Regions from separate parts of the Hymenobacter sp. DG01 genome, predicted to be linked through region 2. Evidence: riboswitches for the same ligand, from Rfam matches in the RefSeq annotation. Region 2 holds a riboswitch; the other holds the start of a gene.

Region 1 (15,017 bases), 1.6 Mb from region 2:
TCCGTTGGGAACAGTTCGGCTTTCACTACCGCATTAATGGAGGTGTAGCCGCTGACCACCGTTAAGGCCACCAGCAGCAGGCCAAAGGCCACGCCCGGCCCCGGGGCCTGCCCCAGCGCCCGCAGCAGCGGCACCGTCAGCAGCGTGGCCCCTACCCCGAAAAACAGCAGCACCGGCCGCCGGCCTACCCGGTCGGAAATGGCCCCCAACAGGGGTTGCAGCAGCATAGCCACGCCCAGCGCCCCAAAGGAAACAAGCGTGGCCTGGCCTTTGGAAAAGCCCGTAGTGTTTACCAGAAACTTCTGCACGTAGGTAGTGAAGGTGTAAAACACTACCGTGCCGCCCAGCGTCAGGCCCACTACCGTCAGGATTTCGCGGGGGTGCCGCAGCAGCAGGCGCATCTGGTTGGGCCGCTGGGTGGGGGTAGCCGCCGTGCGGCGGGTAAACTGGTCGGTTTCCTCCATGCTGCGGCGCAGGTACAGGGCCACCAGCGCGGCCACTGCCCCCACACCGAAGGGCACCCGCCAGCCCCAGGCGTACATTTCGGCGGGCGTGAGTAGTTGCTGCAACCCCAGCTGCACCAGCAAAGCCAGCAGCTGCCCGGCAATGAGCGTCACGTACTGAAAGCTGGAAAAAAAGCCACGGTTGCGCTGGTCGGCCATTTCGCTCAGGTACGTGGCTGAGGTGCCATACTCACCGCCCACGCTCAGGCCCTGTAAGAGGCGGGCCACCACCAGCAGTACCGGCGCTGCTACCCCTATCTGCTGGTAGGAAGGCGTGAGGGCAATCAGCAGGGAGCCCCCGCACATAAGCAGCACGGAGGCCAGCAGCGCCGCTTTGCGTCCGGCGCGGTCGGCGTAGATGCCCATCAGCCACCCACCCAGGGGGCGCATCAGAAAGCCCACCGCGAAAATGGCTGCCGAGTTGAGCAGCTGGGCCGTGAGGTTGCCTTTGGGAAAGAAGGCCGGCGCGAAGTACAAGGCAAAGGCCGAGTACACGTACCAGTCGTACCACTCCACGAGGTTGCCTACTGAGCCGCTGAAAATAGAGCGGACGCGGGAAGCCATGGTGCGCGCAGGGGTGGGCGAAAGTTGGGGCATGGAAACAAAGCGGAAGGCGGCAGACGGCCGCAAACTAGCGAAAGTGCCCCGAAGCCGCCGGTTCTGCTACCTTTGGCGCTTCGTTCTTTGTCTGTTCAGTTCAGTCAGACGAGCGGCAGGTTGCCGGCCCCGTTGGGGGTAGGCATGAAAAGGGAACCGGGTGCAACTCCCGGACAGACGCGCTACTGTAAGTACCCGCCAGCACCCCGCGTGCCGGCATCTGCTTCCCCATGACGCCCATTGCCCTACCGGGTGAGAAGGGTGGGAAGCAGGGTGTAAGTCAGGAGACCTGCCCGCCGCTCTTGTTGATAAGGCTCCTTCGCGACTTGAGGGCCTTGTCGGGTTCTGCGGCGTAGGGCCGGTTACGGCGGGTAGGGATGCGTATATCTGTGTCCGTTCCGTGCTAACCGCAGTGCGCCTCAGCCCGATAAAGGCCAAAATACTGGGGAGGAGCCGTGAACTGCGGCCAAAGCGAAAAGACTTTTACTTTTCACTTTTTTGCTACCCATGCTTACCCTCGAAGAGAAAATCAGCCGCGCCGAAACCCGGATTTTCAAAGCCGTATTTCCCAACACCACCAACCATTACGACACCCTGTTTGGGGGTACTACCCTGCACCTCATGGATGAGGTAGCCTTTATTACGGCCACCCGGTTCAGCCGCCTCAAAATGGTGACGGTTTCCTCCGACAAAGTGGATTTCACCCATCCCATTCCGGGCGGTACGCTGGTGGAACTCATTGGCCGAGTAGAGCACGTAGGCAACACCAGCCTGAAGGTGCGCGTCGAGTTATTCGTGGAGCAGATGTACTCCGAGGAGCGCCACCGGGCCGTATCGGGCCTGTTTACGTTTGTGGCTATCGACGAACATAAACGCCCCGTCCGCATCCTGCAGGCCGATACTCTGGCCCGATAATAAGGCGCGGCGGGTATATATAACAAATTAGCTTTATGGCGGTTACCAGAAATGAGTGGACTTTTACCGGAACCGCCTGAACCTTTCCGCCTATGCCTGAGGTTAAACAGGCTACTTCCCTACTGAGTAGCTATGGCAAACGACCAGCACTACACGCCCGAAATGAATGCCCGCCTGGAACAGTCGTTTCGGGAAGCGGACCTCGCCCGCGAAGAACTCACTGACTCTATGGCAAATTCTGTGGCCGCTAACTGCGACCTTCTCCACCACGGCTTGGTAAGCGCCAAAGGCCTGGAAATCACGACGGAAATGTACCGTCACTTACTTGGCCAGCTGCTGCGCCACCCTTCCGGGGAGGTGCGGAGCCAGGTTCTCACGCTGTTTAATGAGTCGATGGAAAAGTTCTGGCCTCGCTTACAGAATAACCCAACCCGCCCCATCGGCGAGTAAGGCCCGCCCTGACTACCACCTAATCTGTCGCGTCTGGCCTCAGGAGTCTTTTATTGGCTTTCTGAGGCCAGACGCTGTTTTTGGCTGCGTATCTTTGCAGTTCCGTAACCTGGTTACCGGTTCAAAGGCTAACTCCCTTTCACCTCTTTTATGTCTTCTCAAAAACAAGAAATTGAGCTACTGCTCCCGCCGGAGGTAGCCTACGATGAACTGGCGCGCTACCGTGCCCTGCTGGATGCCGCCGGCCTCGTGCCCGGCCAGGCCGATTTTGTGCACCTGCGCAAGCGCTCCATTGACGCGCGCGGCCGCCAACCCCTGGTTCGCCTGCGGGCCGATATCTACCAGACGCCCCCACCCACCGACCTGTTCGGCCCCTGGTTTCAGTACCCCGATGTTAGCCGCGCCCGCCGCTCGGTGCTGATTGTAGGCGCGGGTCCGGCCGGTTTGTTTGCGGCCCTGCGCGCTATTGAATTGGGTATTAAGCCCATTGTGGTGGAGCGTGGCAAAGACGTACGCACCCGCCGCCGCGACCTGGCTGCCCTCAACAAAGAGCACCTTGTCAACCCCGATTCCAACTATTGCTTCGGCGAAGGCGGGGCCGGCACCTATTCCGACGGCAAGCTCTACACCCGTTCCAGCAAGCGCGGCGACATTCAGCGCATCCTGCGCATTTTCGTGCAGCACGGCGCTACCCCCGATATTCTGGTGGATGCCCACCCCCACATCGGTACCAATAAGCTGCCTTACGTGGTGGCGGCCTTGCGCGAGAGTGTGCGCCAGGCGGGCGGCGACGTTCTTTTCGATACCCGGGTCGATGACCTCATTCTGGAGAATAACCGCCTGCGCGGGGTAGTAACCGCCACCGGTGAGGCCCTGGAAGCCGACGCCGTTATTCTGGCTACCGGCCACTCTGCCCGCGACATCTATGAGCTGCTGCACCGCCGGGGCGTGCTCATCGAGGCCAAGCCCTTTGCCCTGGGCGTGCGGGTAGAGCATCCGCAGGCCCTCATCGACCAGGCCCAGTATCGCCGCCCAGACCGGGGCGTGCTGCCGGCGGCCTCATACTCGCTGGTGCACCAGACGCAGTGGAAAAACCAGCAGCGCGGCGTTTTCTCGTTCTGCATGTGCCCGGGGGGCTTTATCGTGCCGGCCGCTACCTCGCCCGGCGAGGTGGTGGTAAACGGCATGAGCCCCAGCCGTCGCGACTCGCGCTTTGCCAACTCGGGCATTGTGGCCGCCGTGGAGCTGGAAGACATGGACGTGCGCCAATACGGGCCACTGGCGGGCCTGAAGTTTCAGCAGGAAATTGAGCAGCGCGCTTGCCGCCTAGCCGGCAACACCCAGCTGGCCCCCGCCCAGCGCCTCGGCGACTTCCTGAAAAGCAAGGTGTCGCCGGAGCTGCTGGAAACCAGCTACCAACCAGGCCTCGTGTCGGTGCCCATGGACCAGGTGCTGGGGCCGGCGCTGGCAGAACGGTTGCGCCAGGGCTTCCAGAACTTCGGCCGCAAGATTCCGGGCTACGCTACCAACCTGGCCCAGATTGTGGGGGTAGAAAGCCGCACCTCCTCCCCCGTCCGCATCCCCCGCGACCGGGACACCCTGCAGCACCCCGAGGTACAAGGCTTGTTCCCGTGCGGAGAAGGCGCGGGTTACGCGGGCGGCATTGTGTCGGCCGCCATGGATGGCGAGCGGTGCGCGGAAGCGGCTTTTGCAGCCATCGGCGCGAAATAATCGTTATAAGGAGAAATCATTCTTCTGTTCTTCTTCGCTCCGCTACAGGAGCAGCAGGGCAAACTTCCTTCCTATGAAAAAGACCCTTGTGTTGGGGGCTACTGATAACCCCTCCCGCTACGCCTACCGCGCCGTTCATCAGCTCAAGAGCCATGGCCACGAGGTAGTGCCCGTGGGCATCCGCAAAGGCCAGGTAGCCGGCCTCGATATTCGCACGGACCGCCCTACGGCCGAAGGCATTGACACCGTAACCCTCTACGTAGGCCCGCAAAACCAGCCCGGCTGGTACGACTATATTCTGGACCTGAACCCCAAGCGCATCATTTTCAACCCCGGCACCGAAAACCCGGAATTGGAGGAGTTGGCCCAGCAGCGCGGTATCCGCACTGAGGAAGCCTGCACGCTGGTAATGCTCTCAGTTGGTAACTACTAAGTTTCCTACCCCTCAGTTTTCAGTAAAGCCCCGATACATTAGGTATCGGGGCTTTTTTGTGAGGTCATTTTTCTGTCTTATCTCTCCTGGCTGGCTTTATATCTAGGCTGGATTATAAATTTTTCCCATTGGTTATCAGCATTATTACAACCTTATTGGACTAACCAGGATATTTTTTCACTTCCCAGGCAACCCCTACCCCTCCCTTTACATCTAGCCCCTCAAACGCCCTGATTTGATCTGAACCTTACGCTTCCTTCCGTGACTGATGCTGACCTCATAGCCGCCTGCCGCCAAGGGAGCAGTCGGGCCCAGAAGCTGCTCTACGAGCGGTTTGCCGGGCTGATGCTATCCGTGTGCATGCGCTATCTGCGGCGGCGCGAAGACGCGGAAGAGGCCCTGATTGTGGGGTTCACGAAAGTATTCCGGGCGCTGGACCAGTACCGGCACGAGGGCTCCTTTGAGGGCTGGATCCGGCGGATTGTAGTGAACGAAGCCCTGGGCATGCTGCGGCGCAAAGAGCCCCTGCACCTGGCCATCGAGGACCTGACCTACGAAACGCCTGCTACCCCCGCCGAAGCCGAAAGCCGCCTGAACGCCGACGACATGCTGGCCCTGCTGGCTGAGTTGCCAGCTGGCTACCGGACCGTTTTTAACCTGTACGCCCTGGAGGGCTACACCCACCCCGAAATCGGCGAGCTGCTCGGTATTTCGGAGGGCACCAGCAAGTCGCAGCTCAGTAAGGCCCGGGCCATGCTCCAGCGCCGCCTCGCGGTAGCCAACGCCCAAGCCCAGCCGGCCTCCTCCACCCACACCCCGAAAGAACTGTATGCAACCGGAAGATATTGATAAGCTGTTCCGCGAGCGGCTGCAGGGCCACGCGCCTACCCCGCCCGCCTTCCTCTGGGCCGAAATTGAAGCCGAGATTCAGCCCCGCCGCAAACGCCCCGTGCTGTGGCTGGCCGCGGCGGCCGTGGCCCTGCTCACGCTGCTGGGCGGCGCGTGGTGGGTGCTGACGGGTAGCAACCCCAGCCGCCCTGGCACCACCGAAATAGCGGCCAACACGGCCCGCTTCACGCCTAAGGGTTCAACAAAAAATATTTCTAATCCTCAGGCAACTCCTACCCCCGCTTCCTCATCTAGCCTCCCAGAAGCCCAGGCCAATAAGCCAGCCGCCGTAGTGGCCACTACGGCACCTTCTCCTGAAACCCGGTCTGCGGGTGTACAACCAGACCCCGCTTCGGAGAGCCGCCGGCCCGCCCGGCCCCAGGCTTCCACAGCGCCGGCGCCCCGCCAGCTAGCCCTGGCCAGCGCCCCCGCCGCTACCCAGCCTGCCCCTACCGCTACTCCCCCCGCCCGCGCTACGCTTCCGGAGCGTACGCCCGACCCGGAGCTGGCCCGCCCAACGGAGCTGCCTACTGCCACGGTGGCCCTTACAGGTCCCATTGAGGTGGAAGTGCGGCCTGGTACGGAGGCTACGGCACTAGCCGCTGAGCCGGCTCGTCGGCCCCGCCTGACCTCCCTGCTCCGGCAGGCCCGCAATGCTGTGAAAGGCGAGCGGGTCAGCCTCACGGAGGCTGGCTTGCCCGAGTCGGTGACGGTGCAGGCCCACGTAGCGGGCCGCACGCTCACCAAAACCATCCAACTCTAACTCTCCCGCTTTACGCGCCTTTTATCATGAAACGCTTTTTCGCTCTCCTCGCCTTTCTGCTGCTGGGTTTCGCCTCGCAGGCTGCCACGCGCCCCGGCAACGATGACACCATTCTGGTGAAGCTGCCCAACCAGGCTACCATGACCCTTTACGTGAAGGACAAAGCCCAGCTCCGGCAAATGCGCCAGTACAAGCTTGATTCCCTCCTGGTACTGCTCGATGCCTACATCACTCAGGCCGAGGCAGCTGGCAAAAACTCCAAATCGGAGCAGATAACCATGGAATTCTACCCCGCCAAGGAGCAGCCGGGCAAAAAAGTACCCGAGCAGATTCGGATTACGGTGCGCAACCAGGGCCCCGGCAGCCAGAATAAATCGGCGGATCATGTGGATGTGACCCTGGGCCGTGTGTTTGGGGTGACGGTGGACGAAAGTTCCAACGGCGACAACGACCGGGTTTCCGTGCGGGTTGGCGCCCTGTCTGACTCGGCTCGACAGGCTCAGCGCAAGGCCCGCGACGAACAACGCGCCAACCGGGCCGTGCGCAGCAACTTCAACATCGACCTGGGCCTGAACACGCTGGTGAACCGCGAAACGCCCGCCGGCGGCGAGGATTTCGACCTGCGTCCCATCGGCTCGCGCTACCTCAGCCTGAACTGGCACTACGATATCCGGGTCGGCAAAAAGGGCTCACCTTTCCACCTGATTACGGGCCCTGAGCTGGCTTTCAACAACTACATGCTGGACAAAAACAATCAGTTCTTTGATGTGGATGGCCGCACCATCATCAGCCAGAACCTGGAAACCCCCAACCGGGAGCTGCAAAAAAGCAAGCTGGCCGTTTCCAGCATCAACCTGCCCCTGATGCCCGTGCTGGACTTCAAGAACAAGAAAGGCCGCGACGCCTTCCGCATTGGGGCCGGCGGGTTCGTGGGCTACCGCCTGGGTTCGCACACCAAAATCAAGTACGAAGACGGCGGCAACACCAAGAAAGACAAGGACCGCGGCTCTTACAACCTGGCCGATTTCCAATACGGTCTGCAGGGGACCATCGGTATCCGCAGCATCGACCTCTTCGCCAAGTACAACCTCAACGACACGTTCAAAAATAACCGCGGCCCCCAGGCCCAAACCCTGAGCTTCGGCATCTCCCTGCTGCAGTAGTGGTGAGCTAGTGAAATGGTAAGTGGTCATGACGAGGGTGCCGAAGCCATCCTTCCCGACCAACCTGCTACCCCCTTGAAACGTGATAAGCCCTTACCTCCGAGCTGGAAGTAAGGGCTTGTCTGTTTATCTGGCTTGTCACAGAGGAGAGGACGGATGGCTTCGGCGCCCTCGCCATAACCATTTACCATCGCACTAGCTCACTAGCTCACCGCTAGGCCGTATGCCGGTAGAAGTTATCCAGCAGGATAGCCGCTGAAACCGCGACGTTCAGGCTTTCTGCCTGGCCGCGGCCGGGGATGTGCAGGCGCTGGGTCAGGCAGGCTTCGACGGGAGGCGTGAGGCCGTGACTTTCGCTGCCCATCACCAGCACGCCGGTGGGCTGCAGGGTAAGGCGGTGCACGTTGTCGCCGTGCAGGTCGGCACCGTACACGGGCAGTTCAGGGGGGAGGGCGCTCAGCCAGGCGGGCAGCTCGCGCTGCCACACGGGCACGCGGGTAAAGGAGCCCATGGTGGCCGACACGGTTTTGGGTGCCCAGGGGTTGGCGCAGGTTTCGGAGCAGACCACGCCGGCCAACCCGTACCAGTCGGCCAGGCGGATGAGGGTGCCCACGTTGCCCGGGTCCCGAACTTCATCCAGGGCCAGAAAAAGCTGTCCGGCGGTGGGGTTCAGGGGTTTCTCGGGGGGTAGGCGGGCCACGGCCAGAGCCGTGTTGTTGGTGCTGAGCGTGCCCAGGCGGGTCAGCTCGTCCTCCGATACAACATCAACGGGCAGGCCCGCCGGAATTTCCGACCGGATTTTCTCACCGAATTCAGACGTAACGATGAGGCGTTCCGTTAGAATCCCGGAACTTAGCAGCTCCCGCACGCTTTTGCCGCCTTCCACCAGGAAGGCTTCGTGCCGGGTTCGGTACTTCTTCAGGTGCAGCGCGTGCACGTATTTCGCTACTGCTTTTGAAACCATATTCGTCAATTAACGGTCAGAGGCCCGCTCAGGGTCTTTTTTCAGGTAAAAACGTGGCACGCGTGGCGCTGGGCGGTCTGCTGGTAGCAGGCGGGCTCAGCGGCTGCTCACCCCTGCGCCTGCTGCAGCCGGGTCAGCGCCTGCTTAGCCGCGTGAAGATAGAAGGCACGGAAAAGGCCGACGCTGAGCGCCTGCAGGCCCTGGTGCAGCAGAAGCCCAACAGTACCTTTCCGCTGCCAAAGGTAGCCATCTACCAGCTAGGCCGCTCGTTTTATGACCCCGAGCGCCTGCAGCGCAAGCTAGAGGCGGACCGCGCCCACTACGACCAGCTGATTAAAGCCGCCGGTACCGACTCGGCGGAGGTAGGCAAGCTGCTCACCAAGCGCGAGCGGCACGTACAGCGCCACCAGCTGGCCCTCGACAAAGGCAACGCCATTATGCGCCTGGGCGAGCCCCCGGTTATCTACGATTCGTCCCTGACGGCTACCTCCGTGGAGCAGCTGGGCACGTTCCTGCGGTCAAAGGGTTTTTTCCGCAGCTCGGTTTCCGTGACGGATACTGTGCCGACCCGGCAGTTTGCGCCCTTCCGCATCTTCACGCTACGCTCCCCGTTCCATGCCGATTCGCAGCGCGTGACGGTGGTGTACCACATTCACGAGGGGCCGGCGTTCCACTACTCCCAGCTCGACTACGACATTGCCGACACCGCTATTTCGCGGCGGGTGCTGGCCTCGCAGCCCCAGAGCCTGCTGCGGGTGGGCAACCAGTATGACGAGGAACAGATCGGGGCCGAGCGCAGCCGCATCGAGAACCTGCTGAAAAACCAGGGCTACTTTGATTTCCGCCAGCAGTACGTTACGCTGGAGGCCGATACCAGCTTTGCGCCGACCACCGTGCGGCTGCGTACGCTCATCAGCAAGCCAACCCGCGGGGAGCAGCACCGCCTTTACACCGTGCGGCGGGTAAACTTCATTACCGATGCGGGCCTGGTACGCTTCGGGCGGCAGCGCGACACCATTATCCGCGACTCGGTGTACTACCTGGCTTACCAGCATAAGTTCAGCACCCGGGCCCTGGACCGCAAGCTGGCCGTGCGCCCCGGCGCCGCCTACAGCCTTAGCAACACCCAGCTCACCCAGCGCCAGCTTTCCGACCTGGATATGTTCCGGTTCAGCACCGTTACTTACCGGCGTGTGCGCGGCGCCGAGGCGCCTGCCGACTCGGCCCGGGGGCTGCTGGATGCCACCGTAAATGCCTCTCCGGCTAAGAAATTTCAGGAAACCTCGGAGTTTGGGGGCACCTACGTGGCGGAGCGGGCCGGCCCCTTCGGCAACGTGCGCCTGAAAATCCGGAACGTGTTTGGCGGGGCCGAGCTGCTGGAGTTTGGCCTGCGGGCGGGCTTCGAAGGCCAATACAGCGTGGTAGGCAATGTGGGAGACGTGACTACCGGCCGCAGTGTGCTCACCACCCAGCTGGGGGCCAACGTGAACCTCATCCTGCCTCAGTTTCTGCTGCCCTGGCGCTCAGGCCGCTTTCTGAGCCGATATAACCCGCGCACGCGCTTCAACGCTACCTACACCTACGTGCAGCGCCCGGACTACACCCGCACGAACGTGGAGGGCACGCTGGACTATATCTGGCAGCGCTCGGCCTATCATCAGTACGTGCTCACGCCGTTCGACGTGAGCGTAATTCGTACCGCTAAAATCGACCCGGAGTTTGCGGCCTACCTGCAAACCCTGCTCATCCGCCAGGGCTCCCCTCTTTACCGCAGCTTCGATAACCTGTTTGTTCCCAGCTTCAACGCTACCTCCCTCTATAACTCCAACGACTTCAACGAAACCCGCGATGCGCGCTACCTTCGTCTGTTTGCGGAGGTAGGTGGCCTGACGCGGAAACTGTACCAGGACCAACCCCTGGAAAACGACCCTCAGGACCTGAGAAATAATAAGCTGAAAATCTACGATTTCGCCAAGCTCACGGCCGATTACCGGCGCTACTACAAGCTAGGCCCCGAAACGTACTTCGTGTACCGGCTGGCCGGGGGCGTGGCGGCAGCCCTGACGGCCACGCGCATTCAGAACTCTGTGACCAAACAGGTAGATAAAGGCTACCTGATTCCGTACGATAAGTACCTGTTTGCGGGCGGCAGCTCCAGCGTACGGGCCTGGAAGCCCCGCCGTCTGGGAGTGGGCTCGGCCACACAGTACAAGCTGAACCCGGCCAATCCGTCGGAGGAGCTGCGGGACAAAAATGGCAACCTAATCCGCGACTACGACCTGGAGCAACCCGGCGAGCTGCTGCTGGAGGGCAACGTGGAGTTTCGGTTTCCGCTGTACAGCTTCATTAAAGGCGCGGTGTTTACTGACTTTGGCAACGTCTGGACCCTGCGCAACCAGCCCATCAACCCCAATCAGACCCCAACCCAACAGGCGGAGCAGCGGCAGCGGCAGCAGGATGCTACTTTCCGTCCCAACGCCTTCTACCGGCAGTTCGCGGTGGGCTCGGGCATTGGCTTCCGCTTTGATTTTACCTTCCTGATTCTGCGCCTCGACGTGGCAACGAAGGTGTATGACCCCACTGCGCCGGATAGCAAGTGGGCTATCCGCAAGTTCAGCCTGGCCGAGGATCAGACGGCGTTCAACCTGGGCATCGGCTACCCCTTCTAACGATACAAAGGTCGGCTCCTAACGAAAGGCGCCCCACGACTGCAGTCGTGGGGCGCCTTTCGTTAGGAGCCGACCTTTGCACGGTTAGTAAGCCAGCAGCTCCTGCAGGGCGGCGCTTACCTTTTCGGGGTTGGGCAGCATCTGCTTTTCCAGCTCCACATTGAGGGCAATGGCGGGCAGGTTGGCAGCGCCCAGGGTGAACACCGGGGCGTCGAGCTGGCGGAAGCAGTGGCGCTGAATGCGGCCGGCCAGGCTTTCGGCGAAGGAGTTGAGCAGAGGCTCTTCGGTGAGCACCAGGGCCTTGCCGTGGCGGCGCACGGCGGCCTGCACCGCATCCCAGTCGAGAGGATTGAGGGTACGCAGGTCCAGGACTTCCACCTGGCCGGGGAACTGCTTGCTGGCGGTTTTGGCCCAGTGCACGCCCATGCCGTAGGTAATTACCACGCAGGTTTCGCCGTTGCGGAGCTTGGTAGCGTCGGCTTCCTGCGCCACAGCAGCTTTGCCCAGCGGAATAGCGTAGCCCGCCGCCGGCTCAATGGTTTTGGCGTCTTCGGTACCAGGCACTTTGCTCCAGTACAAGCCTTTGTGCTCCAGCAGCACTACGGGGTTGGGGTCGAGGAAGGCCGAGCGCAGCAGGCCCTTCATATCGGCGGCGTTGCTGGGGTACACCACCTTAATACCCCGAATGGTGAGCAAAGTGCTTTCCACCGAACCCGAGTGGTAGGGCCCGCCACCACCATAAGCTCCCACCGGCACCCGAATCAGGCTTTGCACCGGAAACTTGCCGTTGGAGAGGTAGCACGATTTGCTCAATTCCTCTACCAGCTGGTTGAGGCCAGGCCATATGTAGTCGGCAAACTGAATTTCAACAATGGCCTTGGCCCCCACGGCGCTCATCCCGGCTGTGCTGCCCACAATGTAAGCCTCCTGAATGGGCGTATTGAACACGCGGGCATCGCCATACTTTTTGGCCAGCAGGGCAGCCTCGCGGAACACGCCGCCCAGCTCACCGCCTACGTCCTGCCCGTAGAACAAGGCCTCCGGAAACTCGCGCAGGATGTCGTCCACGGCGTGCAGGGCGGCATCCACCATCAGGGCTTTATCGGCCCCGGCGGGGCTCCGCTCACCGGTTTCTTCGGTTACGGCCGGCGGGGCAAACTCGTGGTCGGCGAAGGTGGCCGGGTCGGGGTTCGGAGCAGCCAGGGCGCGCTCGTAGTCGGCGAGCACGGTGGCGCGGGCCTGGGCGCCCAGCTCCTCCAGGTCGGCTTCCTCGAAGCCTAACTCTAGGAGCTGCTGATGAAAGCGCGGGAGCGGGTCCTGGAGGGTGTGCTGAGCCAGGTTGTCGCCGCGGTACCACTCGCGGCGCACGCCGCTGGTGTGGTGGCCCAGCAAAGGGCATTTGGCGTGCACCAGCACGGGGCCGCGCCGCTCACGCACGTACTCGGTGGCTTGCTGCATACCGGCGTAGCTGGCCAGGAAATCGGCCCCATCGAACTGCAGACGGTACAGGCCTTTGAAGCCGGCCGCAAATTCGTAGGCGTCCATGGCGCGCATCTCCTGGCTGGTCGCGGAAATGCCCCAGTCGTTGTCCTGCACCAGGTAAATAATGGGCAGCTGGTGCAGCACGGCCATTTGCAGGGCCTCCGCTACCTCGCCCTCGGTCATAGCCCCGTCGCCGATGGAGCAGAGCACTACGGGCGGCACCGGGGGGGTAGCAGCTGGCTCACCCGAGCCTTTGGGCGTGAGCCCCTGCCCTTCCAGGTATTTGATGCCGTGGGCAACACCGGTAGCCGGAATGGCTTGCATGCCCGTGGCTGAGCTTTGGTGCGGAATAGTAGGCTGCCCCGGCCGCCGCAGCGAGGGGTGACTATAGTACGTACGGCCACCCGAGAAAGGGTCGTCGCGCTTGGCCATGAGCTGCAGCATCAGCTCGTAGGGGGCTACCCCCATACCCAGCAGCAAGGCATCGTCGCGGTAGTAGGGTGCGGCGTAGTCGTGGGGCGTGAGGTGGAAGGCGGCGGCCAGTTGAATGGCCTCATGGCCACGGGCCGTGGCGTGCACGTAGCGAGCCGTAACGGCCTTGTTTTCTTCGTAGAGACGCGCCAGCTCGTCGGCGGTGCGCATCAGCAGGTAGGCCCGGCGCAGGGTTTCGCGGTTGGGGCGGGTGGTAGCAAAGTCGGGTTCCAGGGTCGGGGCGGGTTGCGTGAACATGGATGGAGGGTGGGTTGGTCCGGCGAAATTACGGGTTCGGCGGTAAGGAAGGAGTAGGAGCTTACCAAGCCGGAAGCTTTCTGTGAGCACAACCCTCAAAACTCAGTTTCTGCTTCCCTATGGCCCGCTTTTTCCTGTTTTATTTTGCCGGCTTTACCTTCGCCTCATGCTCACTGCTCCCTTGCTCTCCGCCGCTACTGATGCCGACCTGCCCGACCTGCTCCTGCTGGTAAACCGCGCCTACCGCGGCGATGCTTCCCGCCAGGGCTGGACCACCGAAGCCCACCTGCTGGACGGGCAGCGCACCGACCCCGACGACTTGCGGGAGCTGCTCCACGCGCCGGGCGCTACCTTCCTGCTGGCCCGCAACCCGGCCGGCGACCTGCTGGGCAGCGTCTATTTGAAGAACCAACGCCCTGACCTGTATTTAGGCATGCTCTCTGTGGAACCTGCTCAGCAGGGCCAGGGCCTGGGCAAGCATCTGCTGGCCGCGGCCGAAACCCACGCCCGGCAGCTGGGCTGCACCAGCATCCTGATTTCGGTTATTTCGGTGCGGGCAGAGCTGCTGGCCTGGTACGAGCGCCACGGCTTCCGGCGTACCGGCGAAACGATGGCTTTCCCGACGGATACCCGCTTTGGGGTTACGCGCCAGAAGCTGGAGCTGCTGTTGCTACGGAAGGAGTTGTAACACTCAGCCCATGTTTGATTACATATACTGATGTCTTGCTGAAGCAATGGTCATTTCCTTGAAAGCTTGGATCAACGTAAGTATCGCATTAGCTAGCCTGATAGCATGCTTTGGCATAGCAACTTATAAGCGGGCAGCACTCCCGGGGATAAGGCATGACATCCACGAGAAGAGGAATATAGAGTATGAGAGTACCTATATTAATGCAGTAACCTTTCGGAATGAATTGAGGAAAGAGCCTAATTTGGATTCTCTTTTTAGCCGGACACCTTTCTTTAGCCGAGCCATCCGCATCTTAAGACAGGATTCTTTGGGCGTTGAAGCCCTAGCCATACCGCGCCGGGGAGCAGATGGAAACTACTATCTCACCCGTGGAGATTCTATCACGCAGCTAGAAGTGCGCCCACAAAGAGCCCGTCAGATTTTGGCGCTACTTATCAAATGAACGGCGGCAAAGCCAGTTGGTTGGAATAGTCTGAAGAACAGGCTCCGTTAACTCGGCAAGCGCCACTAACACCGCCCGCTTTCCAAACGCGGCGTAACCCTTACCTTTGCGGCCTGAAAATTGCCGCCGGGCTACCCCTCTTTAGGCGGACAACCTGCCCCGCCCTGCCTGCCACCTGAACTTTCCAGTATGCCCACTTCCCCTTCTGATTTTCCCGTTGCGGCCACCCAGCCCCGCCACCGCGACACGGTGGAGCACTGGATGCGCCAGTTTCAGGACTGGCTGTGCCGGCAGCTCGAAGCCGCCGATGGGCTGGGCCGCTTTCAGGAAGATGCCTGGCAGCACCACAGCGGCGGCGGCGGCCGCTCCCGCGTCCTGACTGGGGGCCACATTATCGAGAAGGGCGGCGTCAACTTCTCGGCCGTGGAAGGCACCATGAGCGAGCAGGCGGCCCGCGTGCTGCTCATGCCTGACCCTGGCTACTTCGCTACCGGTGTATCAGTAGTGCAACATCCGCGCAGCCCCTTAGTGCCGATTTCGCACATGAACGTGCGCTACTTTGAGGCTGCTAACGGTGAGGCTTGGTTTGGGGGAGGC
Region 2 (15,017 bases):
CCATCGAAGGTAGTGGCCGACATAGCCAGCTTCTCGGCGTAGCGTGAAAAGCCGAACTGCGGGCCCACGGTTTCCTTGATCAGGTCGCCGAGGTCTTCCAGATAAAGCGTGGCCAGGTGGCGGGCCTGATCGGTGAGGCCCATGGTGCCGAAGGCCGATTCCAGATCCGCTACGTTGTCGAAGCGGCCGGCCTCGGGCAGAAACCGCGAGTGGCAGATGCGTGGGGCCAGGGTGTTGTCCTTATTCTGCAGAAACCGGATGACCGGCCCGATGGTGCTCAGGTAGCTCTGCTGCAGGCGCATCATGCGGCGGGCGTTGTCGCTGAGCTCGAAGCTGCCCGTTTCAATGGCCCGGAAAACGCGCGTCAGTCCTTCCCGCGAAAACAGCTTCAGCACCAACTCCAGCCCGAGGTCGGCCTGGGTTACCTGATAGCCGCGCGGGGCCAGAAAGCCCTTGAGGTAGGCCGTGGCCGGGTAGGGCGTATTCAGCTGGGTAAGCGGCGGAGTAACAAGCAGGATGCGAAGCGAGGACGACACGGGCACTGGGTCAGAAAGAACCACAAAGATACGCCAGTTTAACCCGTAGCCGGCGGGCTCCGTTCCCCGGCCACGCCGGGGCCGGCGGTTTTCCTACCCCCATAAACGCAGCAAAGCCCCGAAGCGCCGGTGGCAGCTTCGGGGCTTTAAGCAGCAGGCAAAACGTGCGTTAGGCCAGCTGATCCAAGGAAAGGCGCTTGGGCATCAGGTCGCGGCGGAATTCGCTGACGGAGCGGCCGGTTACCTGCCGGAACTGATTGCTCAGGTGCTGGCCGGAGCTGTAGCGCATTTGCTCGGCAATTTCGCTCAGCGTCATTTCATTATAGCTCAGCATCTCCTTCACGCGCTCAATTTTCAGACGGATCAGGTATTTCTCGATAGTGAGGTTCGCCGTGCGCGAGAACACCTTGCTCAGGTGCGAGTAGGTAGCGGCAAACCGGTCGGTGAGGAAGGCCGAGGTAGTCAGGGGCATGCGCGCCGTGCGCAGGTGCTCCAAGTACTCGACCAGGGCGCTCTTGATTTGCTCGGTGAGCTGATCGGCGCGGCCCATCAGCACATCGAAGCCCGCTTCGCGCAGAATGGGTGCTACGGAGGCCGGATCGGCCGGCGTGCTGTGGTCGAGCTGAGCCTGGCCCAGCGTAACATCGGTGGGGCGGTAGCCCGCTTGCTCAAGCAGGTTGCGCACGGCTTCGATGCAACGTGGGCAAACCATATTTTTAATGTGGAGGAGCGTCGTTTTCACGGTTGTTGGGTTGAGTTCAGCCGCGTTGCGGTTCGCGTGGGTTTACGAGTAGGAGCCGGGTTTGGGTTAGGTCGCGGACGCCGCAGGGGTTCCGCGTGGGATTCTGCCCAACCTTTCCCGAACCAATTCATGGCCGCCCAGTTTACAAAGGGAACAACCCCCATAAATGTTACGGCCAACAGGGAGAAAAATACGAAAAAAGCGCCGAAGAGCCGGCCGAAGAAGGAGTCCTGCACTCCAAACAGGTAGGCTACCAGCGCCAGCGCCAGCACGAGGCTGATGCCGGCCAGCACGATAACCCGCCGCAGAGGCGCTTTAGAAGTGGCAAGCTGAAGAACAGAACGGTTCATGGCAACAGGGACAGGAGGACAAATATAAAGGTCTATCCTATTCGGGAGCCAGGGCGGGCCGAGGGGCCGAAGCCGTCAGGAGTAACAACAACGCATACGGATGGGGTAGGTTTTGGTCGTGGAAAATAAAAGGAGAGGCAGGGGAAATCATCTTACGTAAAAACCAGCGGCGCGGTCAGCCGTACAGGCCAAAATAGCATACGTCTTACTTCTCTTCCCTACCAAGCACATGAAAACCTCTGTTTTTCTTCGACTTATAGCCGCTACGGCCCTGCTGGCCGGCCCGCTTACTGCCTGCAACACCGGTAACGAAGCCGGTGACACCAATGTAGAGCGTGGCGCCGCCAAAGACCTGGGCATGGACACCAACATGCCCAGCCAGAACCCCTCAGCTGATTCTGCTACCTCGGGCATGAACCGCGACACGATGAAAACGCCCACCGGCCGCCAGGTGTATGAGGGTGCCGCTGACCGCAAAGACCGCAACAACGACGGCCTGGCCGACTAGCGTTTTCCTACCCCCCTACACACGCCAAACGGCCCGCCTCCTGCAAGGGAAGCGGGCCGTTTGGATTTCGGAGAATCGGTGGGGCTTAGTTGAACACGAAGCCGTTGGGGCCGATGTTGACCGTGAAGGAATCGATGGGGGCGCCGGTGGGCCGGTAGCGAATTACCTTGTCGGTGCTGGTGAAGGACGCTACCCCACCGTAGATGGTGCGGTCCGTGGGGTCCACGGCCAGGGCATACAGGTTGCGCCGAATCAGGGGCTGGGTCGGAAGCGTAGTGTTGCCGATGGTGTACATATACACGCCGCCCTGGTAAGTATAGTACAGCTCGTTTTTGGCGCCGTTGGTGGTCAGGCGGCCCGGCGAGCTGGTGTTGGTGGGCATTTCGAGGGTAGTAACCCCGGCCTGGCCCGGCACAATCTTCGAGAGGCTACCCTTGGTCGTGCGGGTATAGTCCACCGAAAAGTCGGCGTTATAGGCTACCCGGCCCCCGCTCAGCACCCAGATGTTGCCGTCGCTGCCCTGCACAAGGCTGTTAGGCGCATCCCCAACCAGTATGTTGCCTATGGCCTCGTCGGTGTCGGTATTGATGATGGTGACGGTGCTGCCGCCGCTGTTGGTTACGTACAGGCGGTTGCCTATGGCCAGGAGGCGCTCCGGCTGCTTGCCCACGGCAATGGTTTTCACTACTGAGTTGGAGCGCAGATCAATCACGGAAACCTGCCCGGCCGTAGCCGAGTACGACACGGTTTCCGTGACGTAGCCCTTGGTGCCGGAAACCGCCGCGAAGTAGCGCGGGAGCTTCAGGCCCTCAATAGTAGCCACCGATTTGAAGTTGGGCAGCGATACTACCTCCAGCTTGTTGCTGTTATTGACCACGATGTACGCCGTGGAGCCCTGCAGGCTCATGCTCTGGGCTACGTCGCCGAGGCTGCGCTTATTGGCCGCACTGAACGCCGACGAGTACAGCACCGAGCTAGAAGTTTTGCTCAGCACGCTGACCTCGGCGTTGGCTTTCTGGAAGTTGCCCTCATTCAGCACCAGTACGCTGTTGTTGGGGATGGTAACGGCCTCAGGGTCATCGTCGGAGCCGCAGGAGACCAGGCCCAGGGCCAAGAAGGAGCCCCACAGCAGGCGGGAAGTAGCAGGGGCGAAGGGAAAAAATCGGGTCATGAAGGGAAGCGTATATAAAAAAAGAGTAAGGAAGAAATTGCGGTAAGCAGGGCCCACCTAGTGCCACAGCACCCGCAAACTCAGGGTGCCGTAGCGCAGGGGCGTGGCGCGGTTGTCGTAGCTTTGGTAGCTATGGTTGGTGAGGTTGTAACCCTGGGCCAGTACCAGCAGCTTCCAGTCGGTACCCACAGCCACTGTGCGCCCCAGGGTAGCGTTCAGCAGTGGGTAAGAGGGCAAAAACCGGGTGGCCGAGGCATCGGTGTAGCGCTGCCCCGTGAAGGTGAGGGTGGTGCTTAGCTGCCAGTCGCGCCAGCGGTGGTCGGTGCTCAGGGCGGCTGTATGCAGGGGGACAAAGGGCAACTGCCGCCCGGCCGGGTCGGTGTCGGCAGCCGTGCCTTTGGTCTTTTCTGATTGGGTAAAGGCGTAAGAAGCCCGGGCCGTGAAGTAGTAGGCTCCTGGCTTCCAGCCCAGCTGGGTACTGGCCTCCACCCCGTGGGCGCGCACCTGCCGCAGGTTGCGCGGCGACCAGTAGGTAGCCCCCGGCGTCCATTGCACCCAGTTATCTACCAGTTGGTGGTAGGTCGTCAGCTCCGTTTGTAGCTGCAGATGAGTGGGGGCCAGAGTCAGAACGTGTACTACCCCGCCCTCATAGCCCAAGCCTTCTTCGGGCAGCAGATCGGGGTTACCGCCGGGGCGCCAGTACCGCTCGTTGAGGGTAGGAACCCGGTAGCTGCGCGAGGCGCTGGCCTTCAGGCTTACCGTGTGCCGAAGGGCCCGCAGAGCCTCCCATTCGGCGCCGGCAGTGGGGGTAAGCGGGGGCTGCCGGCCGGGCAGCAGGGCCTGGCGCACGTTCAGGGACAGGTGCAGGCGGGGGCGCGGGTCGTAGCGGAGCAGGGCAAAGCCCGAGAAACGGTTCTCGGTGTGCCGGCCGGCGCCGTAGCCATCTACCTGCGCCGCGAAGTGCTGAGCCTCGGCTCCAACCCGCAGTGAAGCGTTGGGCGCGAAGCTCCACGTATGCTCGGCCTGCGCCTGCGTAGTGCGCACCCCGGATTCACTCAGCCCACTCACCTCGTCGCGGTAGTTGATGATGTCTTCAAACCAAGCCACCCGGGCGGCCCACTCGTGGCGGAAGCTTACGTGGCGGTAGCCGGCCATCAGGCGGCGGCTCTGGTCCCGCTCCCGGGCCTGGGTGTTGTTCGTGCCGATGCCGGGCTGAATCTGCCGGTCGGCGTCGGTTAGCCAAACGGCTGCCGTTAGTTCGCCCTGCTGGCCCAGGCGCAAGCTCAGGTCCTGGCTAAGGCTGGCCTGCTGCAGGGCCGCATTGGCCTGGCGGCGGCGGGTACGCCCCGCCGCAGTCTGCTCGTAGTACGTGAAATCGTTCTGGGCCTGCCGGTACAGCAGGCTGGTACGCACGGCCAGCTTGTGATTGCTGAAACTGGCCTCCAGGTTACCAGCCCGCAGCCCGAAGCTGCCGTAATCGGCCTGGGCTACCGCCCGCGCGCCCGCTCCCCACCTCACCCCCGACGAGAGCAGGATCGTTCCGCCTACGGCGCCGTTGCCGTAGGTAGCACTGGCCGGCCCCGGCTGAATGTCCACCTGGGTCGCGCCAGTGGTTGTTAGCAGCGAAAAGTCGGTTTCGCCCAGGGAAGGGAGGCTAATGTTGAAGCCGTTCCAGAGCACGGCCGTGTGCCGGGCCGAGGTACCGCGCATGGTAATGGACGCCAGCTGACCGGGTCCGTAGTTTTTCAGGTAGAGGGCTGTGCGAGCCGTCAGCACATCGGCCAGCGTACCGGAGCGGTAGGTGTCCAGGGCCAGAGAATCCAGCGTGAGCCGCCGGCTGCCCACCGCAAACCGGTCGGGGCGGGTGCCGGCCACGCGCACGGTAGGCAGGTGCTGGGCGCGGGCCGAGTCGGGAGCCAGCAGGGCCGATTGAGCCGCAGCCGGCAAGCTCGCGGCGACCAGCAGCCCGCTGCCAAGCGCAGCCGCCACCCAGCCACACGGCGGGAAAAGAGAAAAACGCATCTTCCGAACCAAATTTTCGCAATCGAAAAATTCAGTTCAAAACCTCAGGAACCAGACAGCCGCCAGGCAGCTACCCCCTCCCCGAAGCCGAGGCCGAAAACAGATGATAATTCTGCGCCGCCGAAGCGCCGCCACTGCATTCATTCTCCGCCCTTCCTCCGCAGGCGCTGAACATAGGAAATACAGAGGCAGGTCTCCTGGCTTGCTCCGGGCGCGTCGCCTTCCCATTTCTCCGGCCTGCCGGGGCAGGGCCTTCTTTGAAACAGTGGCCGGTGATGACGCGCCGACTCATGAAGCGTACAGTTGCGGGGACAGCTCCGGATTTTAACCGGATTCCCTTTTCAGCCTCGCCCCGCATTTAGGGTCCGGCCACCTCTACGGGGGCAAAGGTAGGGCAAATTGAGGAAGAAGCCAGCCCTAGCCAGGGTGGAGGTGCCCGAGGGGGTAGGGCAGGCACAGGGCCCGCAACCTTCCGACGCTAATCGGGTAACATGCTAGCGCCTACCCCCGCTTTCCGCATGAAACTTCCCGCCGCCTTTTACCGCCGCCCCGATCCTGTTGCCATTGCCCGCGAGCTGCTGGGCAAATACCTGTTCACCCGCATCAACGGCGTGCTTACCGGCGGCCGCATCGTGGAAACCGAGGCCTACGCCCACCTCAACGACCAGGCCTGCCACTCGCACCTGGGCCGCTATACGGCGCGCACCAAGGTAATGTACGAGCCCGGCGGCGTGGCCTACACCTACCTGATTTATGGCCGCTACGTGCTGTTCAACATTATCACCAACGAGGCCGGCAAAGCCGACGCGGTCCTGATCCGGGGCCTGGAGCCTACCGAAGGAATTCCGGAAATGCTCCTGCGCCGGGATATGACCCAGGTGCGCCGCAACCTCACCGGCGGCCCCGGCCTGCTTACCCAGGCCTTGGGCATTACCAAGGCCCATTATGGCTTCGATGTAACCGGAGACACCATCTGGCTGGAAGACCAGGGAGAGGTAGTGCCCGAAGCCGAAATCCTCGCCTCACCGCGCGTTGGCATTGACTACGCCGGCGAAGACGCCGCGCTGCCCTGGCGCTTCCGCATCAAAAGCAGCCCCTGGACCAGCCCGGCGAAGTGATGATAAGGTGAAAAAATGAGGTAAATGGTAGCACGGCTTCTGTCACTTGCTACCACTTACCTCATTTCTTCCTCACCTCATTACTTTATCACAGCTTCTCACACACCAGTACCATCAGCTTGCCTTCCAGATTGGTGGTGGCAAACAGGTACAGGTCGCCGCCCTCGCGGATGCCGGTACGGTGGCGGAACTCGGCTACCGTGTCGGGAAAGTTGCGGGTCGTGACGTGGGCGCGGGCTTCGGGGCCTAAGTGAGTGCGCAGGGCCTGACCATCGTATTTCTCCACGGCCCGGATGCGGAAAATACGGCCCGGAAACTCCGGTCGCAGCGTATCGGAGGTGTAGAGGTGGCTGTGCTGGTGCAACTTCAGCATCTCGAAGGCCGTGCCTACGCTGCGGAAGGCGCCGGCTTTCAGCACGGCCACGTTGGGCTCGTAGAGAAACTGCCGGGGCTCAGCGTAGCGGGCAACGGCACGGGCCTCGCGGGCGCGGTTCAGCCGGAACTCCTGCTGCTGGCCGCTACGGAGCAAATTCACCGTAAACCGCTCCGGGTCGATGGCCGGCTCGGGTCCCAACTCATAGAGTACCTCCTTGCACTCATTATCCACGGCCACTACCCACAGCCGCCGCACATGCCGCAGCTCCTGAATAGCCTGCTCAATATCGAGCATGGGCGAGGTTTTCAACAGCACGCTCCGGCCCTTCTGCAGCAGCAACGGCATCAGGCGTAGTACGTCGGGCTCACAGTCCTGCAGTCGGAAAATCTTCTTGGCGGCCGTATCGCGCCGGGCCGGGTCGAGGTAGAGCCAGTCGAAGGTGTCGGGGGTGTTGCGCAGAAAGTGTACCGCGTCCTCGTTGTGGCACACCACATTCCCGATGCCCAGCTGGGCCAGGTTAAAGCGCACCACTTCCGTCAGGGCTGCGTTGCGTTCCACATAGTGCACCTCCGCCACCGTAGCCGCGAAGTGAGCCGAGTCAACCCCGAAGCCGCCGGTGAGGTCGGCCAGGCGCTGGCCCTGCACCAGGGAAGCCTTGAAAGCCGCCGTACGGGCCGAGGAAGCCTGCTCTACCGAGAGGGTAGGCGGAAACACCAAGTCGGGGTTATCGGCCCAGGCAGGGAGCTTGGTGCGGGCCTTCTGGCGCGCCTGAATCTGGCGCACCAGGTCGGGAACGGGCAGGCCGGGGTAGCGGCGGGCCTGCAGGGCAAGCTGAGCGGGGTCGTCGTGCAGGTGGTCGGCAACGTATTGCCGAGCCGCTGCCGGCAGGGGGTATTCCATGTAGGGGGCCTACGAAAATGCGGCAGGCCCAGGCGCAGCGCCGGACCTGCAAGATCAACAGATAGCCAAACGTAAGCAGGAATCGGGCAAGAGCCAGCAGCCCGGCCTGGCGTTTGGATGGGTATAAACAAAAAATCATTCCGGTTAGCGCCAGCTTTCGGGGTAGAAAGCCGGCCGCTAACCGGAATGATTTGTAACGCGCGTAAGGCTAGCGCAGGTTCCAGGTAAGGGCTACCAGTGGGCGCCCCGTAGCGCTGGCCGTGAGGCCCACGGCGCTGGGCCGCAGCTGCACGGCCCCGGTGCGGGCTGCTGGCCGGTCGGCATTGTAGGCCTCCACCGCCCGCTGAAAGTGCGAGTTGGTGTTTCTGGAAATAAAGACGTTGCTCAGCAGGCTGGCCAAGGCAATGCCGGCGGCGGCCTTCTGGGTATTGTTAAAGTACTGCTGCTTCTCATCCAGGGCCAGTACCTGCTGACTGTACAGGCCTACGGCTCCCACAAACGTGAGGCGCTCGGCCAAGAACAGCCACTTCTGACGGCGGTAGCGGTTGAGGTTGTCCAGGGCCTCCTCGTTGCCTGCCAGGTAAGGGCGCAGCCGATGTCCGAAGAAACCGGCGTTCTGGTATTCGGCCTCCGTGGAACCGTTGCCGGTGGTAAAAAAGAAGTTTTTCTGCGCCCCGTTCAGGCCCCGCTGCTGATCCTCGGGGCTCAGGCGGATAACGGTAGGAGCCTGCTGGGCCTGGGCGCCCAGTGCCAGACCAAAGGAGCAGGAAGCAACAAGTACAGAGCGGCGCACAAGGCCCAGAAGCCGGGCGGAAATCGGTTGAAGCATGAGTACAAATCTATACTACTATCATTGAGTGTCCTAAGCGCTCCGGCGGGAAAAAAGTGCAATTCGCCGAGGAAAATTTCTGCTTCCACTCAACAAAAGCCCAAAGGCCTTCGTTCTGACGGGCGATTCACTAAGCTACGTGCTATGAAAACCCTGACATCCTTTTTGCGCCCCGCCGTTTTGCTGGCCGCTTTGCCGGCCGCGCTAACCTTCACGGCCTGTTCCGATGATGACGACAACACCAATACCCCTAAGCCCGACCAGGGCAGAGTAATGGTAGTGCATGCCGCCGCCGCGACCAACGTGCGGGTAAAAGCCTTTATTAAAAATAATGAGGTAGGGCAGCTCGACTACGGCCAGGCCAGCCCGTACGTGGCAACCAATGTCGATACCACCACAGTGAGTGTTAACGTAGCCAGCACGAATATAAAGGCCGCCAGAACTGTGGTAAAAGTCGAAAAAGACCAGAGCTACTCAGTGTTTGCCTATTCGCCCACAGCTACCATCGGCAGCATTTCCCTTCTCACTACCGCCGATGATTTGACCGCCCCGGCAGCTAATCAAGCCAAAGTGCGGCTAGTGCATCTGGCCGTGGGGGCACCCACACCGGTTCGGCTGAGCGTACCTTCTCCCATTCCGGGCGGGGCCGTCACTGACCTTACTCCCGACGTAGCCTTCGGGGCGGCCTCCGGCTTTGTGGCCGTAAATGCCGGCTCGCCTACTCTTACCATCACCTCCACCGCTACTCCCCGTACCCAGGTGCTGGCCGTAGGCGACGGTTCAGGTTCGGGTACTGGCGCCAAGGCCTTCGAGGCCGGCAAGATCTACACCATCGTAGTGCGCGGTATTGTCGGGGCCGGGGTTCCGGCAAACCAGCAAGCACAAGCGGTTATTATTCAGAACAATTAGGTTTAGGTTGTCCCGGTTCGAGCGCCTGCTCCGGCTAAGCTGGGGCAGGCGCTTTTCGTGATAAGCAGTTGGCAATCAGGAATGACAGAAAAGGATAACAAATCAAGTATCTTTGCAGTTGAAACGCGACAACGCATCCAGTATTCTGCATCATGGTTGATACCAAGACCACGGCCTACGTTCCGTACAAAGTAAAAGACATGTCTCTGGCCGAGTGGGGCCGGAAAGAAATACGTCTGGCCGAAGCCGAAATGCCCGGCCTGATGGCCCTGCGCGAGGAGTATGGCAGCAGCCAGCCCCTGAAGGGCGCCCGTATTGCCGGCTGCCTGCACATGACCATCCAGACGGCTGTGCTCATTGAAACGCTGATTGCGCTGGGCGCCGACGTAACCTGGTCCTCGTGCAACATCTTCTCAACCCAGGACCATGCTGCTGCTGCTATTGCTGCAGCTGGTATTCCGGTGTATGCCTGGAAAGGCATGAACGAAGAGGAGTTTAACTGGTGCATTGAGCAGACGCTGTTCTTCGGCGAAAAGCGCGAGCCCCTGAACATGATCCTCGATGACGGTGGCGACCTGACCAACATGGTGCTGAACCAGTACCCCGAGCTGGCCGCCGGCATCAAAGGCATTTCGGAGGAAACCACCACCGGCGTGCTGCGCCTGATTGAGCGCGTGAAAAACGGCACGCTGCCCATGCCCGCCTTCAACATCAACGACTCGGTTACTAAATCGAAGTTCGACAACAAATACGGCTGCAAAGAGTCGGCGGTGGATGCTATCCGCCGGGCTACCGACGTGATGATGGCTGGCAAAATTGCTGTGGTAGCCGGTTACGGCGACGTAGGAAAAGGTACCGCCGCTTCACTGCGTGGTGCTGGTGCCCGCGTTATCGTGACGGAAATTGACCCCATCTGCGCCCTGCAGGCCGCCATGGACGGCTACGCAGTGAAGAAGATGGCCAATGCCATCAAGGAAGCTGACATTGTGGTAACTGCCACCGGCAACTGCGACATCATCACGGAAGAGCACTTCCGCGCCCTTAAGGACAAAGCCATCGTCTGCAACATCGGCCACTTCGACGATGAAATTGACATGGCCTGGCTGAACAAAAACTACGGCCACACCAAAGACACGGTAAAGCCCCAGGTGGACCTGTACAACATCGAAGGCAAAGAGGTAATTATTCTGGCCGAAGGCCGCCTCGTGAACCTAGGCTGCGCTACCGGGCACCCTTCCTTCGTGATGTCGAACTCGTTCACGAACCAGACGCTGGCTCAGCTGGAGCTGTGGCAGAACGCCGATAAGTACGAGAATAAAGTGTATACCCTGCCCAAGCACCTCGATGAGAAGGTGGCCCGCCTGCACCTCGCCAAAATTGGCGTGGAGCTGGATGAGCTGAAGCCCAAGCAGGCCGACTACATTAACGTACCGGTGGAAGGCCCCTTCAAGTCGGACCTGTACCGCTACTAGGCGGTCCTACCCCCGCAGAAATACTAAACCCCGCCCGGCACTGCGCCGGGCGGGGTTTTCTGTTAAGCCGGAATTACGGACGAGTATGCAGGGGAATGAATATGTGGTATTTATCGGCCTTTAGATAGTATATTAGCTGCCATTCCTGCCGTGCTTATTTCTTTGATCTGTGACTTCAATTTCCCTGCGGATGTATGCCTCCTGGCCCGACGCGGCGTTGCTCGATGCGATGCGCACGGATGAGGAAGGCGCGTTCGGGGAATTGTACAAGCGCTATTGCTACCGCCTGTTCACGGTGGCTTATCAAAAGCTCAAAAGCCGTGAGGTAGCCGAGGAACTGGTGCAGGACCTGTTCGCTGACCTGTGGAGCCGCCGCGCTACCCACCAGGTTCAGCAGGTGGAATATTACCTGTTTGCGGCCTTGCGCTACCGCATCATTAACTATATCAAGGCTCAGAAAGTCAGGAGCGGCTACGAGCTGTACTGCCGCCTTGCCCCCACGGAGGCCAGCACCGAAACGGAAGAAACCCTGGCTGCGCAGGACTTAAGTGCGGCGCTGCTGGCCGGCGTGCGGAATCTGCCCGAAAAGTCACGCGAAATCTTTCAGCTCAGCCGGCTGGAGCATTACTCCGTGCCGGAAATATCGGTGCGGGTAAACCTGTCGGAGAAATCGGTGGAGTATCACCTGACCAAATCCTTGAAGCTGCTACGGAGCTACCTGCGCGATTTTCTGGTGGCGGCCCTGCCGCTGTTACTGCTACAGCTATATAAGTAGCGCCCGCCTGCGGTGTGGTGTAGATGGCGGGGTAGGGAATATTTTTTATAAAAAGTTTGCGGTGGGTTTAGGGCTGCGGGCCGGTTGGCTGACTTGTTAGATAGAAGCCTCCCTAACTTTTGCCTCCCGTGACGGAATCCGAGTTCCATCTGCTACTTCAGCGCTACCTCGACGGGCAGTGCACACCCGCTGAGCAAGCGGTGGTGGAACAGTGGTATAACCGTTTGGAAGAAGCGGAGGGGGTAGCCCTACCCACCCAAAACCAGGAAGCTGTGGAAGATGCCATCTGGCAGCGGCTCCCGCACCCGCTGGTGGCTCCCGCGCCCGTTGCGCCCCAGGTACGGCAGCACCCGGCATCTCAGCCGAGCTGGGTGTGGTGGGCGGCGGCCATGCTGGTGTTTGCCTTGGGCCTTGGCGCACTATTCACTTACGTGCACGGGCCTTTGGGGTCGCTGGTAGGGGTAGCACAGGAAAACTGGACGCGCCACCGCAACGCTACCCGCCACGAGCAGGAGCTGCAGCTGCCCGATGGTACCCGCGTGACGTTGCATCCTGGTAGTCAGCTGCGGTACGCTACCTCCCTGGCAGGGCCCAAGCGGGAAGTGTACCTGGAAGGGGAAGCCTTCTTCAAGGTCAGTAAGAATCCGGCCCGGCCTTTCCTGGTTTTCTCCAAGCAAGTGGTTACCACGGTGCTGGGTACCAGCTTCCGGGTGAAAGATTACGCTGATGGGGTGAAGGCCTCAGTAGCGGTAAGTGAAGGCAAAGTGTCGGTGCAGGCCCGCGAGAAAGCGGAGCTGGATGCTACCCCTGCCAAGCCCGCCGAAGCCGGCGTAATACTGCTACCCAACCAGCAGGTCGTGTATTCGGCTGCCACGCGCCAGCTGCGCAAAAAGCTGGTGGAAAAGCCCGTGGTATTGTCGGCGCAGACGCTGGAGTTTGATGCACGCCCGGTGCCGGAGGTACTCACGGCGCTGGAAAAGGCCTATGGAGTTACAATCGTGTATGATGAGCAGAAGCTGGCGGGCTGTACCGTAAGCATTGCTTTCTACGATGAGCCCCTACTGGAAAAGATAGGTCTGCTGTGCCAGTCGTTGGGGGCCTCCTATAGCTTATCCGATGCTCAGATTATCATTCACAGTTCCGGCTGCCAAGCGCGCCCCATTGAATAGAGTTACCTGGCGCGCTGATTAGCCGCCGTCCGTTCCCTACCCCAGCCTTGGGCTGAAACACACCTCCTGTGCAAGTTACTGCATTGCAGCTTGTTACGACGTTTTCCAAAACGTCGCCCGCTACTGTTTTCTCTTTAGTTCCCACCACATAGTGAAAATCAGTCATGAAAAACCTCGTCCACATCCCACCCCCTTTTTCGAACCCCGGCCAAAGCACTGATTTTGCAAGGCGTACTGGGCTGCCTGCTGACCAGCATGGCTACCGCCCGGCCCGTTTTCGTGCAAACGGTACTGGACCGCAAAATTACCCTGCAGGTAGAAGGTCAGACCATTAAAGAAGCTCTTAACCGCATTGCCAAGCAGGCCGACGTGCGGTTTGTGTACAGCCAGCAGCTGATTAAATCGGACCGCCGCGTGACCGTGCGCGCTACCGATGAGCCCCTGGCCACGGTACTCGACGAAGTGCTGGCTCCGCTGAAGCTGGAGTATGAAGTAAACAATGGCCGCGTGGTGTTACGGATTCCTGCGAAACCCACCTCCGCAAACGCTTCCAACACAAACGATTTCGTAGTAGCGGACGTCACCATTTCGGGGCGGGTAGTAGATGCCAAAGGAGCGGGGTTGCCGGGCGTAACGGTGGTAGTAAAAGGTACTACCATTGGCGCCAGCACGGGCTCCGACGGCGAGTTTACTTTGCAGGCTCCCGAAAACAGCGTGCTGATATTCAGCTTCGTGGGGTTCACGCGCCGCGAGGTGCCCGTAACCGGTGCTACCACCAATCTGTCGGTGACGCTGGTTGAGGATTCGCAGGCGCTAAGTGAGGTAGTGGTTATCGGCTACGGCACGGCCCGTAAAAGCGACCTGACGGGTGCCGTAGCTTCCGTAAGCGGCACCCAACTCACCCAGGTAGCCACCTCCGACCCCGTGCAGTCGTTGCAAGGCCGCGTGTCGGGCGTGGAAGTAACCTCGAACAGCGGGCAGCCGGGCTCCGGCACGCGCATCCGGGTGCGCGGCGTGGGCACTATCAACAACAGCGCCCCGCTGTACGTGGTGGACGGCATCCAGACCAGCGACATCGGCTTTTTGCTGCCCGCCGATATCGAGTCGACGGAGATTCTGAAGGATGCTTCGGCCACGGCCATCTATGGCTCGCGCGGCGCGAACGGGGTAGTGCTCATCACCACCAAACACGGCAAGGCCGGCGCTACGCAGTTCAACCTGTCGGGCTATACGGGCTTTCAGCAGATTCGGCGCACGCTGCCCCCTTACCACCGCCGCGCAGTACGCCACGCTTGTAACGGAGGCCTTCAACAATGCCAATAAGCCTCTACCCGACTATGCGCCGCAGCTGCAGGAGGCCATTGCTACCAACGCCAAAGGCGTTGACTACCAGGACTTAGTTACGCAGCGGGGCCTGATTACCAACTACAGCTTGTCGGCCTCCGGCGGCACCGAGCAGAACCGCTTCCTGGTAAGTGGCAGCTACTTCCAGCAAGATGGTATCATCAAGAACTCGGGCTTCAAGAAGTACGTGCTGCGGGTGAACGACGACATCGTGCTTACCAAGCGTATTAAGGCGGGTGTGGCAGCCACCTTTACCCACAACGACCAGACCGGCTCTGGCGACGGCCAGGGCGGCTCGCAGCCTTACCTGGTGCTGCAATACGCCCTGCAAACCAACCCGGTGCTCAACCCGTTCGGCCCCAACGGCACCTATAACGAGGACGTTATCACGCGCAATGCCCTGAACGTGCCGCGCTACCTCGACGAGCAGAAATACAATAAGGTTCAGAACAACAACCTGTTCAGCAGCAACTACCTTGATATTTCGCTGTTCAAGAACCTGTCGTTCCGCTCTACGTTTGGCATCAACTACTTCAACAACCACCCCAAACTATACCAGCCGCAGTACTACATCGGGCCGGTAGACCAGCGGGCTCAGAGCGCGCTCATCGAAACGCGCACGGAAAACGTTTCGTGGGTGTGGTCGAACTATGCCAACTACAACAAAACTTTCGCCGACAACAGCTCCTTTTCGGCTACGCTAGGCCAGGAGGCACAGCGCGGCTATGGCAACGGTATTTCCATCACGGCCTACAACGTGCCGGCTGCTACCTCGCTGCAATACGCTTCGGCCTCG

The links. A riboswitch is a leader RNA that binds a small molecule or an ion and turns the genes downstream of it on or off. The one in region 2 is predicted to bind cobalamin.
Region 1: another riboswitch for cobalamin. It lies ahead of FGZ14_RS05065 (acyl-CoA thioesterase); the one in region 2 lies ahead of FGZ14_RS18365 (TonB-dependent receptor).

The regions. Positions count from the first base shown of each region.
Region 1 is NZ_CP040936.1:1,188,026-1,203,042, reverse strand. It holds gene FGZ14_RS05070 (MFS transporter) at 1-1,100, opposite strand, end outside; cobalamin riboswitch at 1,201-1,412, shown strand; gene FGZ14_RS05065 (acyl-CoA thioesterase) at 1,608-2,015, shown strand; gene FGZ14_RS05060 (hypothetical protein) at 2,148-2,465, shown strand; gene FGZ14_RS05055 (NAD(P)/FAD-dependent oxidoreductase) at 2,616-4,196, shown strand; gene FGZ14_RS05050 (CoA-binding protein) at 4,270-4,629, shown strand; gene FGZ14_RS05045 (RNA polymerase sigma factor) at 4,891-5,478, shown strand; gene FGZ14_RS05040 (hypothetical protein) at 5,459-6,280, shown strand; gene FGZ14_RS05035 (porin family protein) at 6,307-7,443, shown strand; gene FGZ14_RS05030 (RNA methyltransferase) at 7,658-8,407, opposite strand; gene FGZ14_RS05025 (BamA/TamA family outer membrane protein) at 8,461-11,076, shown strand; gene FGZ14_RS05020 (thiamine pyrophosphate-dependent enzyme) at 11,161-13,287, opposite strand; gene FGZ14_RS05015 (N-acetyltransferase) at 13,454-13,975, shown strand; gene hemF (oxygen-dependent coproporphyrinogen oxidase) at 14,610-15,017, shown strand, end outside.
Region 2 is NZ_CP040936.1:4,321,227-4,336,243, forward strand. It holds gene FGZ14_RS18340 (radical SAM protein) at 1-536, opposite strand, end outside; gene FGZ14_RS18345 (AraC family transcriptional regulator) at 706-1,278, opposite strand; gene FGZ14_RS18350 (hypothetical protein) at 1,275-1,628, opposite strand; gene FGZ14_RS18355 (hypothetical protein) at 1,858-2,136, shown strand; gene FGZ14_RS18360 (DUF5074 domain-containing protein) at 2,222-3,307, opposite strand; gene FGZ14_RS18365 (TonB-dependent receptor) at 3,365-5,329, opposite strand; cobalamin riboswitch at 5,499-5,721, opposite strand; gene FGZ14_RS18370 (DNA-3-methyladenine glycosylase) at 5,848-6,447, shown strand; gene FGZ14_RS18375 (class I SAM-dependent methyltransferase) at 6,536-7,723, opposite strand; gene FGZ14_RS21825 (hypothetical protein) at 7,932-8,552, opposite strand; gene FGZ14_RS18385 (DUF4397 domain-containing protein) at 8,697-9,461, shown strand; gene ahcY (adenosylhomocysteinase) at 9,614-10,933, shown strand; gene FGZ14_RS18395 (RNA polymerase sigma-70 factor) at 11,103-11,708, shown strand; gene FGZ14_RS18400 (FecR family protein) at 11,837-12,877, shown strand; gene FGZ14_RS18405 (SusC/RagA family TonB-linked outer membrane protein) at 13,100-14,200, shown strand; gene FGZ14_RS18410 (SusC/RagA family TonB-linked outer membrane protein) at 14,106-15,017, shown strand, end outside.